2 linked regions of the Actinomadura rubteroloni genome follow. The protein of the gene in region 2 interacts with the protein of the main gene of each other region in a pairwise test. Links are inferred from orthologs where the notes say so. Each region holds a gene or a part of one and is shown on either strand. Other genes may lie near its edges.

Region 1 (5,480 bases), on a different replicon or contig from region 2:
ACGCGCGTCCAGGACGTCCCGTCGAAGTGCAGGAACGCGTTCTCCCGGTTGTTCTGGAGCCAGACGCCGCCCGCGCCGTCGAGGGTGATGTCGCCGAGGAAGCCGGGGTCGGCGACCTGGGCCGTGAGGCCGCCGGAGCCCGGCGCGGGGATCTTGTGCTCGGTGAACACGCCGTCCTTCCAGTGGACGAGCGCGGGCCCGGAGAACAGCGGGTCCAGCGGCATCTCGTAGAACCAGGCCTCGCGGGCCGAGACGGGCGCGATCTGCATCACCCAGCGGCTCCACGTGCCGGGCCACTCGACGCGCGTCCACGCGGTGCCGTCGAAGTGGTAGAGCGCGGTCGGGTCGGTGGACGACGACGCCAGCCCGCCCGCCCAGACGTCGCGGGGCGAGCGCGCGGCGATCGCGGACAGCGTGGTGCCGGGCGGGAGGTCGAGGGACTTCTCCCACGTCCCGCCGCGCCGCCGGTAGACGGCCGAGCCGTCGCTCTCGTTGACGTTGACGCCCGTGACCCACGGCTTGCCCGCGCTGTCGACCGACACGGCCATCGGGGTCAGCAGGGGCAGCTCGACGGGCTTCCAGCGGCGTCCGTTCCAGTGGACGGCGCGGGCGGGCACCCGGTCGTCGAGGGCGCGCTGCCCGACCGCCCACACGTTGGACGCCGAGCCCGCCGCGACGTCCACGAGCTTGGGCGCGATCCCGGCGGGGGCGGGGTCGCGCGTCCAGACGCCGTTCACGGTGCGCAGGAGGACGGGCACGGTCTCCTTGGCCTCCATCCCGACCGCGAACGCGTGCGCGGGGTCGGGCGCGGCGACGCCGTGCAGGGACGACGGCGCGGTGAGGGCCGGGACGGCGGCGGCGGTCCAGGCGCCGGGCGGCGGGGCGGCCTGCGCGGCGGGCAGCGCGGCGGGCAGGGCGCCGAGCGCCAGGACGGCCGTGAAGACGGCGGCCAGGGCGGAGCGGCGGGTCAGCGTAGGTTGCATGGGGGGATGCTCCTCGCGGGGACGACGAATGCCGCCAGTATTCACTGGCATGGTGTCGCCGTGCGCGGCCTCATCCGGCCACGCCGAATTCCTCCCCGGTGAGGGACGCGCCGTCCACCCGCAGGTCGGCGGGCCCGGCCCCGGACGCGAAGTAGCGTGCCTCCTTCTCCGCCCACGCGTCCCACGCCTCGGCGAACCGCGCGCCGTCGCGGCGCAGGACGCGGTCCCGGCGCAGCGGGCGGGGCGCGTCCACGAAGATCCGCAGCGCGAGCGGCGCGTCGCGCAGGCCCGCGCCGACGCCCTCCAGGACCAGTTCCGGCGCCGCCGGGACGTCCTCCTCGGGGCCGCGCGCACCGCGTTTCCAGTCGTAGCGGGCGAGGCGGCCGGGGCGCCCGGCGCGCAGCGGCTCCAGGACGTCCCGGCGCAGCCGCGTCCACCACACGAGCGGGTCGGCGTCCCACGGCACCGGGAAGTCGTCGGCGGCGACCAGCGGCGCCCCGCCGAGCACCGCCGCCAGCCGCCGCGCGAACGTCGACTTGCCCGCGCCGCTCGGGCCGTCCACCGCGACGACCCGGACGGGCCCGCACGACGGCGGCAGCGCGCGGATCCGCGCGGCCAGCTCCGGGTAGCTCAGCGTCGCCTTAGCCATACCGTGCATACTGCCCGTGAGCCGACGGCGAGCGAACGGGAGCACGCGTGACCGACCTGCTGGGCACCCCGGGCGGGGACGCCCCCGCCGTGACCGTCGGGGACGAGACCCTGTCCCGCCGAGAGCTTTTCGGGCGCGCCGCCGCCGTCGCCGCCGAGATCGCCGGGGCCGAGGCCGTCGCGGTCCACGCCGACGCGTCGGCCGCGACGATCGCCGCCGTGGTGGGCGGGCTGCTGGCCGGGGTGCCGGTCGTCCCGCTGCCGCCCGACTCCGGGCCCGCCGAGCGCGCCCACATCCTCGGCGACTCCGGCGCGGCGCTGCTGCTCGCCACCCGCGCGGACGCCCCGGCCGACGGGCCGCCGCTCGTCCCGCTGGACGACCTGCCGTCCGCCGCCGTCCCGGCCGCCGCGCCCGCTCCGGACGCCACCGCGCTCATCCTCTACACGAGCGGGACGACCGGCGCGCCGAAGGGCGTCCTGGTCTCCCGCAGCGCGATCGCCGCCGGGCTCGACGCGCTCGCCGCCGCCTGGGACTGGACCGGCGGCGACGTGCTCGTCCACGGCCTGCCGCTGTTCCACGTCCACGGCCTGGTCCTCGGGGTGCTCGGCGCGCTGCGCGTCGGGTCGCCGGTGATCCACACCGGCTGGCCCCGCCCGGACGCCTACGCCGAGGCCGCCGGACGCGGCGGGACGCTGTTCTTCGGCGTCCCGACCGTCTGGTCCCGCCTGGCCGCCGACCCCGGCGCCGCCGCCGCGCTGCGCGGCGCCCGGCTGCTCGTGTCGGGGAGCGCGCCGCTGCCCGTCCCGGTGTTCGAGCGGGTCGCGGAGCTGACCGGGCACCGGCCCGTCGAGCGGTACGGGATGACCGAGACGCTGATCACCGTCAGCGCCCGCGCGGACGGCCCGCGCCGCCCCGGCCGGGTCGGGACGCCGCTGCCCGGCGTCCGCACGCGCCTGGCCGCCGAGGACGGAACGCCCGTCCCGCACGACGGCGAGACCCCCGGCGAACTGCACGTCCAGGCCCCGACGCTGTTCGACGGCTACCTGAACCGCCCGGACGCGACCGCCGCGGCGTTCACGGCGGACGGCTGGTTCCGCACCGGCGACATCGCGGCCGTCGAGCCGGACGGAACGCACCGCATCGTCGGCCGCGCGTCCACCGACCTCATCAAGAGCGGCGGCTACCGCATCGGCGCGGGCGAGATCGAGGACGCGCTGCTCGCCCACCCCGGCGTCCGCGAGGCCGCCGTGATCGGCACCCCGCACGACGACCTCGGCGAGCAGGTCACGGCGTTCGTCGTCGCCGACGGCGCGAGCGCGGGGGAGCTGACGGAGTTCGTCGCGAGCCGCCTGTCGGTCCACAAGCGTCCCCGCGCGGTGCATCTCGTGGACTCCCTGCCGCGCAACGCGATGGGCAAGGTCGTCAAGTCCCGGCTGCGGTGAGCGGGTTAGGCTCGGACGCGTGACGGAGCCGTTGGTCGAGCGCATGCGGGGATTCGGGACGACGATCTTCGCGGAGATGACCGCGCTGGCCGTCCGGACCGGGTCGATCAACCTCGGCCAGGGATTCCCCGACACCGACGGGCCGCCCGGGATGCTCGCGGCGGCCGTCGCGGCGATCGAGGGCGGCGGCAACCAGTACCCGCCCGGGCCCGGCCTGCCCGAGCTCCGCGAGGCCGTCGCGGCGCAGAAGAAGGAGCGCTACGGCCTCGGCTACGACCCCGAGACCGAGGTCTACGTCACGGTCGGCGCCACCGAGGGCATCGCGGCGGCGGTGCTGGCGCTCGCCGGGCCGGGGGACGAGGTCGTCGCGTTCGAGCCGACCTACGACTCCTACGCCGCCACCGTCGCGCTCGCGGGCGCGCGGCTGCGGACCGTCCTGCTGCGTCCCGTCGAAGGGCGGTTCACCTTCGACCCCGGCGAGCTGCGCGCCGCCGTCACGCCGCGCACCAAGGTGATCCTGGTCAACTCGCCGCACAACCCGACCGGGACGGTGTTCACCCGCGACGAGCTGGCGGAGATCGCGGCCGTCTGCCGGGACCGCGACGTCACGGCCGTCACCGACGAGGTCTACGAGTACCTGACGTTCGACGGCGCCGAGCACGTCCCGCTCGCGACGCTGCCCGGGATGAGGGACCGGACGGTCGTCGTGTCCTCGGTCGGCAAGACCTTCTCGGTCACCGGCTGGAAGACCGGCTGGGTCACCGGGCCGGCCCCGTACGTCCGGGCGGTCCAGACCGTCAAGCAGTTCCTGACGTACGCGACCGGCGGGCCGTGGCAGCACGCCGCCGCGCACGGGCTGCGCGCGGAACTGCCGTGGGTCGCGGAGCTGCGGGCGTCGCTGGAGCGCAAACGGGACCGGCTGATCACCGGGCTGGAGGCCGCCGGGTTCGTCGCCTACCGGCCGCAGGGGACCTACTTCGTCCAGGCCGACATCCGGCCGCTCGGCTACTCCGACGGCGTCGCGCTGGCCCGCGCGCTGCCGGACGCTGCGGGCGTCGTCGCCGTCCCGACCCAGGTCTTCTACCAGCGGCCCGAGGACGGCGCCGCGTTCGTGCGGTTCGCGTTCTGCAAGCGGGACGAGGTCATCGACGAGGCCGTCCGCCGTCTCGCGGGCCTCGGCCGGGACCGCGCCCGCGCCTGACACGGGCCGTGTTCGCGGAGTGGCGCTCCGCTGTCGCCGGGAGGCTATAGCCTTGCGCGGGTGTCCGGTAAGACCATTCCCCGACCCCAGTTCCCCGACGACGACGGCGCCGCCGACCCCGGCCTCGGCGCGGCCCTGACCGCCTACGCCGCCGGCCGCGCCGGCGAGCACGCCGTGCTGCGGGAGCTGCACGGCGCGCGGCTGCTGGTGCCGGTCGTCGCCGTCCTCACCGAGGAGGAGGCGGTCGAACCCGGCGAACTGCGCCGCGAGAAGTCCAGCGACATGGCCCTGCCGACGCTCGTCGGCGCGGACGGCCGGCGCGGCGTGCTCGGCTTCACCTCCACCGCCGCGCTCCGGGCGTGGCGGTCGGACGCGCGGCCCGTCGCCGTGACCGTCCGGCAGGCGTGCCTGGCGGCGCTGGACGAGGGCGCCGACGCGCTCGTCGTGGACGTCGCCGGCCCCGTCCCGTTCGCCGTGGACGGCCTGCGCCTGCACCTGCTCGCCGAGGGCCGCCTCATCCCGCCGCCGCACGAGGACCCCGACGTCCTCGCCGCGATCGACGCCGCGTTCGGCTCGGACCCGGCGGTCGCGGGCGTCCGCGTCGCCCGGGGCGAGAGCGCCGAGCTGGCGGTGCGCTTCGCGGTGGTGGACGGCCACGACGAGCGGGTCACCGTCCAGCGCGTCTCCGACCGGCTCGCCGAACTGCTGCGCGGCCGGATCGTCGGCGGCGTCGAGTTGAGCGTCCTGCGCCGCTGACGGGCGTACACGCCTACGTGTAGGGGCTACGCGCAGGGGTCGCATAAGGTTCGCGCGTGAGCGACTTCGCGCCCCCCACGCCGCCCCCGGACCCGTCCACCGGCCCGGCCGCCGCGCCGCCCGTGGACCCGCCCGTGGACTCGGCCGCCGCGCCGCCCTCGGCCGCCGACCCCGCCGGGCCGCCGGACGCCGAGGCGGGGGCCGAAGCGGCGGCTGAAGAGGAGCCGACGGCGTGGTCGTGGCGGGCGGACTGGACCGAGCCGCTGTGGCGGCGTCCGGCGCTGACGGTCGCCGCGTGCGCGCTCGCCGCCGCCGTCCTCGGCGCGCGGACGTTCGCGCGGCCCGAACTGGCCGCCGTGCTGTACCTGGGCGTGGTCGGTGCGCTGCTCGTGCTGGTGGACCTGAAGTTGCACCGGCTGCCGAATCCGCTGACGCTGCCGTCCTATCCG
Region 2 (6,803 bases):
GTACTTGATTTAGCCAAGTACTGGGCGGAACATGGTCGATGTGGCCCCACATGACTCGCAACTGCTCAAGGGCGTCCTGCCGCTGCTGCTGCTCCACCTGCTGGCCGAACAGGAGTCCTACGGCTACCAGGTCGTCCAGCGGCTCCAGGCGGCCGGGCTCACCGACGTCCTGGAGGGCACCGTCTACCCGGCGCTCGCGCGGCTGGAGCGGGAGGGACGGGTCGCCTCGCGACTCGTCGCGTCGTCCAGCGGCCCGGCCCGCAAGTACTACCGGCCCACCCCGGCCGGGTTCGAGGCGCTCGCGGACGGGACGGAGAACTGGACCCGGCACACCGCGATCGTCAACGCCGTCCTGACCCGTCCGCTGCCCGCCGCGTCCCGCTGAGGAGAGCCGCCGTGCCGAACAAGCTGAGCCCGATCGACCATCTCCGTATCGAACGTCTCGTGTGGACGCTGGACCAACAGCTCTACGACCTCCCGCACCGAACCCGCGTCGCCAAGCGCCGTGAGGTTCGCGACAACCTCCGCGACGCCGCCCGGGACGTCGGGGTCGCCGAGGCGCTGCGCCGGCTCGGCGGCAGCCGGCGGCTCGCGGAGGAGTTCCTCGCCGCCGAGTACGGCCCCGGCCCGCGCCACTCCTGGGTCGCCGCCGGGTACTTCCTCTCGCTCGTCCCGATGCTGCTGCTGTACGCGCTCGGCGAGGCGGAGAACGCCTTCGAGAACGGCGTCCTCGCCCACGACCCGCACGTCACCGGGACGTTCACCTGGGACGGGATCGCGCTGCTCCAGCACGCCGTCACGTTCACGTTCACCGACGGGCACGCCGAACGCGTCGGCGGCGCGTGGACACCGCTCACGTACGTGCTGTGGCTCGCCGGGACGGTCCTGGTCGGACGGCTCTGGCGGCTTCTCCCCTGGTACCGGCGCCGCCGCGAGAACGTCGGCGCCTGAGGTTATCCACAGACTTCGATCGGGGCTTGGGACGGGCGCGGAACGGGCTAGGGTCGTGTGCGTCGGGAGAGGTCCTTGGGGAGGCGCGGCGCGTGGCTGATTCGTACGTCCACCTGCATGTTCACACCGAGTACTCGATGCTCGACGGCGCGGCCAAGATCTCACCGCTGGTCGAGCGCGCCGCCGAGCTCGGGATGCCCGCGGTCGCGATGAGCGACCACGGCAACATGTTCGGGTCGTACGAGTTCTGGAAGGCCGCCAAGAAGGCCGAGATCAAGCCCATCATCGGGATCGAGGCCTACGTCGCGCCCGAGTCCCGGTTCGTCAAGAAGCCGATCCTGTGGGGCGACCCGAGCCAGAAGAAGACCAACGAGGCGACCGGCGAGGGCGGCGACGTCTCGGCGTCCGGCTCCTACCTCCACAAGACGATGTGGGCGAAGAACGCCCAGGGCCTGCGCAACCTGTTCAAGATCTCGTCGCTGGCGTCGCTGGAGGGCCACTACCGCAAGTGGCCCCGGATGGACGCCGAGCTGTTCGAGCGGCACGGCGAAGGGATCATCGCGACGACGGGCTGCCCGTCGGGGGCCGTCCAGACCCGGCTGCGGCTCGGCCACTTCGACGAGGCGCTCAAGGCCGCGGGCACCTACCAGGAGATCTTCGGCAAGGAGAACTACTTCCTGGAGCTGATGGACCACGGGCTCCCGCTGGAGCGCCGCGTCCGGGAGGACCTGGTCGAGATCGGCAAGCGGCTCGGGATCCCGCCGCTCGTCACCAACGACTCCCACTACGTCACCGAGAGCCAGGCCGACGCGCACGATGCGCTGCTGTGCGTCGGCACGCAGAGCCTCATGTCCGACCCGAACCGGTTCCGGTTCGGAGGCAGCGGTTATTACCTCAAGACCGCCGAGGAGATGCGGGCGGTGGACTCGTCCGACCCGTGGCAGGAGGGCTGCCGCAACACGCTGCTCGTCGCCGAGATGGTCGAGGACTACACGGACGTGTTCTCCCACCGCGACCTCGCCGCGAAGTTCCCCGTCCCCGACGGCGAGACCGAGATGTCGTGGCTGCGCAAGGAGGCCGAGCGCGGCGCCCGCACGCGCTTCGGCGACGACGTGCCGCGCGAGGTCACCGAGCGGATCGAGTACGAACTCGGCGTCATCGAGTCGATGGGGTTCCCCGGCTACTTCCTCGTCGTCGCCGACATCTGCAACTACGCCCGCGACAACGGCATCTGGCTCGGGCCGGGCCGCGGCTCGGCGACGGGCTCGATGGTCGCCTACGTCACCGGCATCACCGAACTCGACCCGATCGAGCACGGCCTGATCTTCGAGCGGTTCCTGAACCCCGAGCGCATCTCCATGCCGGACGTCGACCTGGACTTCGACGAACGTCGGCGCGGCGACATGATCCGCTACGTCACCGAGCGGTACGGCGAGGACAACGTCTCGCTGATCATCACCTACATGACGATCAAGTCGAAGGCCGCGGTGAAGGACGCCTGCCGCATCCTCGGCTTCCCGTTCGCGCTCGGCGACCGCATCACCAAGGCGTTCCCGCCCGCCGTGATGGGCAAGGAGATCCCGCTGACCGGGATCTTCGACGAGAACCACCCGCGCTGGGCCGAGGCCGCCGAACTGCGCCAGCTCTACAACGACGACGTGGAGATCAAGCGCGTCATCGACACCGGGCTCGGCATCGAGGGCCTGACGCGCGGCACCGGCGTCCACGCGGCCGGGGTCATCCTGTCGTCCGAGCCGCTGATCGAGGTCATGCCGATCCACCAGCGGCCCGACGACGGCGCGCGGATCACCGGGTTCGACGGGCCGTCCTGCGAGGAGCTGGGCGCCCTCAAGATGGACTTCCTCGGCCTGCGCAACCTCACGATCCTCGGCGACGCCGTCGCGAACGTGAAGTCCAACCGGGGCATCGACCTCGACATGGCGCAGGTGTCGCTGCACGACGACAAGACCTACGCGCTGCTGCGCGCGGGCTGGACCCTCGGCATCTTCCAGCTCGACTCCACGATGATGCGCGACCTCACAAAGCTGATGTCGCCGACGGAGTTCGAGGACGTCTCGGCCGTCCTCGCCCTCGGCCGTCCGGGGCCGATGGGCGCGAACGCGCACGTCAACTACGCGCTGCGCAAGGCGGGCCAGCAGCCCATCGAGCCGATCCACCCCGACCTGAAGGACGCGCTGGAACCGATCCTCGGCAACACCTACCACCTGGTCGTCTACCAGGAGCAGGTCATGGCCATCGCGCAGCAGCTCGCCGGCTACACGCTCGGCGGCGCGGACATCCTCCGCCGCGCGATGGGCAAGAAGAAGAAGGCCGAGATGGACAAGCAGTGGGCCATCTTCTCGGAGGGGATGTCGAAGAACGGCTATTCCAAGGAGGCGACCCAGGCCGTCTGGGACGTCCTGGTGCCGTTCTCGGCCTACGGCTTCAACAAGTCCCACACCGCCGGGTACGGGCTCGTCAGCTACTGGACGGCGTACCTCAAGGCCAATTACCCCGCCGAGTACATGGCGGCGCTGCTCACGTCCGTGGGCGACAACAAGGACAAGATGGCGGTGTACCTCGGCGAGTGCCGCCGCATGAAGGTCAAGGTCCTGCCGCCGGACGTGAACGAGAGCGTCGCGCGGTTCGCGGCGGTCGGCGACGACATCCGGTTCGGGCTGAACGCGATCCGCAACGTCGGCGACAACGTCGTGGACGGCATTCTCAAGGGCCGCGAGGACGCCGCCTACGCCGATTTCAACGATTTCCTGTCCAAGGTGCCGATGCCGGTCTGCAACAAGCGGGCCATCGAATCGCTCATCAAGGCGGGCGCGTTCGACAGCCTCGGGCACGAGCGCAAGGCGCTGCTGTCGGTGCACGAGCAGGCGATCGACGCGGTCATCAGCGAGAAGAAGAACGCCGCGATGGGCCAGGACTCGCTGTTCGGCGGCATGGACGACGTCGCCGACGGCGGAGGCGGCTCGTTCTCGGTCGCCGTCCCCACCGGCGACGAGTGGGACAAGGCGACGCTGCTGCAGTTCGAACGGGAAATGCTCGGCCTGTACGTCAGCTCGCACCCGCTGGACGGCGCGGAGCGCATCCTGGAGCGCGCCCGCGACATCTCGACCGCCGAGGCCGGCGCGGGCGGGCGCGAGGGCATGGTCCGGCTGTCGGGCATCATCGCCGGCCTGGACCGCAAGGTCACCAAGCAGGGCAACACCTGGGCGATCATCAAGCTGGAGGACCTGGAGGGCAGCATCGAAGTGCTGTTCTTCCCGAAGGTCTACCAGTTGTACGCGCCGTCGCTCGCGCCGGACGTCGTGATCTCGGTGCTCGGCCGGATGAACGAGCGGGACGGCAACGTGTCGATCCATGCGCAGGAAATGGAGGTCCTGGACGTCTCAGCCGCGACCGGCAAGGAGCCACCGGTCGTGATCAGCGTCCCGATGGACCGCTTCACCGAGCCGACCACGGCCGAGCTGAAGCGCATCCTCAAAGCCCACCCGGGCGACGCGCCGGTGCACCTGCAACTGCGACGGCACGGACGCAAGGGCCTGCTGGTGAACTTGGAGTACTTCCAGGTTCAGCCGAATCCCGGGCTTTTCGGGGACCTCAAAAGCCTCTTCGGAGCCGGTTCCGTGACGCAGTAAGCACGTTCGTCCCATTCGGAGTTACCGCCCGGTCATCCCGCGTTCGTGACCGCCCGGTAGGTTGCGTGCGTGACCGCAGGCAACGGGTGGGACTTCCACCCCTTCACAGCGGGGTGAGTCGGATTTCGATTCGCGCCCTGGTGTTCTTGCCACCGGTGGTCGGGGACGAGGACGGCGCGGGGTTCGCCGTTCTTCTCGACGATCAGGTGGGCGTCGCGAAAGCGAGCGCTGTCGATGCTTCGGCCGAGCTGAGCGCGCCGGTCGTTGGTCGCGATGTGTTCGGTACTCACGTGACTGACGATGCTGACAGGACCTTTCGGTACCGCTGGTACTGTCGGCCCTGTGCGGCTGCGGTACAACTTCCGCGTCTACCCGGCGCCCGGCCAGCGGGAAGCGCTGGCCAGGGCATTCGGGTGCGCCCGCGTGGTGTTCAACGACGGGTTGCGCGCCCGGCAGGAGGCCCGCTCGGCGGGGCTGCCGTACATCAAGGACACCGACCTGCAGAAGCAGGTCATCACCGCGGCGAAGAAGACCCCGGAGCGGGTGTGGCTCGCCGAGGTGTCGTCGGTGGTCCTGGTCCAAGCGCTCGCGGATCTGCACACCGCCTACCGGAACTTCTTCGCCTCCGCCGCCGGGCGGCGCAAAGGCCGCAGGGTCGCACCGCCGAGATACCGGTCCCGAATCGACCTGGGGCTGACGCATTTCGCGGTACTGCCGGACGGCCGGAAGATCACCAGCCCCCGGTTCCTGCGCCGCGTGGAACGCCGGTTGCGCAAGGCGCAGCGGGCGTTGTCGCGCAAGGCCAGAGGCAGCGCGAACCGGATCAAGGCCAGAGCCCGCGTCGCCAGGCTCCATGCCCGGGTGGCCGATACGCGGCGCGACCATCACCACAAGCTGTCCACCCGGTTGATCCGCGAGAACCAAGCGGTCTACGTGGAGGACCTCGCGGTGAACGGCCTGGCCCGCACCCGGCTCGCCAAGTCCGTGCACGACGCCGGATGGTCCCAGTTCGTGGCGATGCTGGAATACAACGCAGCTCGCTACGGCCGCGCATTCGCCCGGATCGGCAGGTTCGAGCCGACATCGCAAGTCTGCTCCGCGTGCGGAGTGAAAGACGGACCCAAACCACTGCACGTCCGCGAATGGACGTGCACCGCCTGCGGCACCGTCCACGACCGGGACGTGAACGCGGCACGCAACATTCTGGCCGCCGGACGGGCGGACAGGGTAAACGCCTGCGGAGGGACTGTAAGACCTCCCGTCTGACGGAAGGCAGGACCCGATGAAACAGGAACCCACCTCAAAGCCGACCGCGCGAGCGGACGCCGGAGAGAGAATCCCCCTCGTTCGCGAAGGGGAGGACGTCAATTCCTTCGGGGGGACCGTGGAGATTCACGGTCATCGGGGGGCGCGGGGGCTGCGGCCGGAGAACACACTGCCCGGCTTCGTCCACGCGCTCGACCTCGGCGTCGACGCCGTCGAACTGGACGTGGGGATGACCGCTGACGGCGTGGTCGTGCTCAGCCACGATCAGGTGCTGTCGGCGGTGAACCTCGCCGACACCGCGCCCGCCGTGGCGGGTGATCCGTTGTTCCCGTATGTGGGGCGGGCGCTCGGTGATCTGACGTTCGCGCAGGTCAGGACGCTGGATGCGAGTGCACGGCGGCCCGTCCCCGGGACGGCCGACCCGTTCGCCGCTACGCAGCGTCCCGTTCCTGGTACCCGTGTGCCTACGCTGGCCGAGGCGTGTGCGCTGCTCGGGCCGTCCGGGCGGGTGGAGTTGGCGGTCGAGCTGAAGACGGACCCGGATTGGCCGGAGGCGCGCGTGCGCCGGTTCACCGTTGCCGTGGCGGACGTTCTCGCGGCGCACGGCCTGACGTCCCGCAGCCGGCTGCTGGCCTTCGACTGGCGTGTCCTCGCGGCGGCGGCGCAGTGCGCGCCGTCCCTGGGCCGCGTGGCGCTGATCGAGCGCAAGACGTTGCGGCCCGGTACGCGCTGGCTGGCGGGCCTGCCGCCCGCCGACCCGGTGGGCGCGGCGCTGGCCATAGGCGCCACGGTCCTGTCGCCCGAGCGCCATCTGACGACCCCCGCGCTGCTCGCCGACGCTCACGCGGTGGCGCTTCCCGTCGCCGTCTGGACGGTCAACGATCCCGCCGAGATGGCCTGGCTCACCCGCCTCGGCGCCGACGCGATCGTGACGGA

What was found.
Region 1: the proteins of dnaE (region 2) and BTM25_RS13175 interact in binary tests that used the Escherichia coli proteins (3 or more experiments, as listed by UniProt). The link is inferred for Actinomadura rubteroloni from one-to-one orthologs.

Annotation. Positions count from the first base shown.
Region 1 is NZ_MTBP01000002.1:388,973-394,452, reverse strand. Bases 2,372-5,184 are described here. They hold BTM25_RS13175 (pyridoxal phosphate-dependent aminotransferase), read left to right. Parts: upstream 2,372-3,093; coding sequence 3,094-4,275; downstream 4,276-5,184. Other genes in these bases: BTM25_RS13165 (prepilin peptidase), read left to right, coding at 5,088-5,184; BTM25_RS13170 (SseB family protein), read left to right, coding at 4,336-5,031; BTM25_RS13180 (AMP-binding protein), read left to right, coding at 2,372-3,074. In the rest of the region: BTM25_RS13190 (hypothetical protein), read right to left, coding at 1-983; BTM25_RS13185 (uridine kinase family protein), read right to left, coding at 1,054-1,632; more of BTM25_RS13180, read left to right, coding at 1,680-2,371; more of BTM25_RS13165, read left to right, coding at 5,185-5,480. UniProt on the Escherichia coli protein: Shows aminotransferase activity with methionine and histidine as substrates, and to a lesser extent also with phenylalanine.
Region 2 is NZ_MTBP01000001.1:319,115-325,917, forward strand. The notes cover bases 666-4,801. They hold dnaE (DNA polymerase III subunit alpha), read left to right. Parts: upstream 666-1,043; coding sequence 1,044-4,601; downstream 4,602-4,801. Other genes in these bases: BTM25_RS01480 (hypothetical protein), read left to right, coding at 666-951; BTM25_RS29020 (hypothetical protein), read right to left, coding at 4,634-4,801. In the rest of the region: BTM25_RS01475 (PadR family transcriptional regulator), read left to right, coding at 41-385; more of BTM25_RS01480, read left to right, coding at 397-665; more of BTM25_RS29020, read right to left, coding at 4,802-4,891; BTM25_RS01490 (RNA-guided endonuclease InsQ/TnpB family protein), read left to right, coding at 4,944-5,867; BTM25_RS01495 (glycerophosphodiester phosphodiesterase family protein), read left to right, coding at 5,986-6,803. UniProt on the Escherichia coli protein: DNA polymerase III is a complex, multichain enzyme responsible for most of the replicative synthesis in bacteria. This DNA polymerase also exhibits 3' to 5' exonuclease activity. The alpha chain is the DNA polymerase catalytic subunit.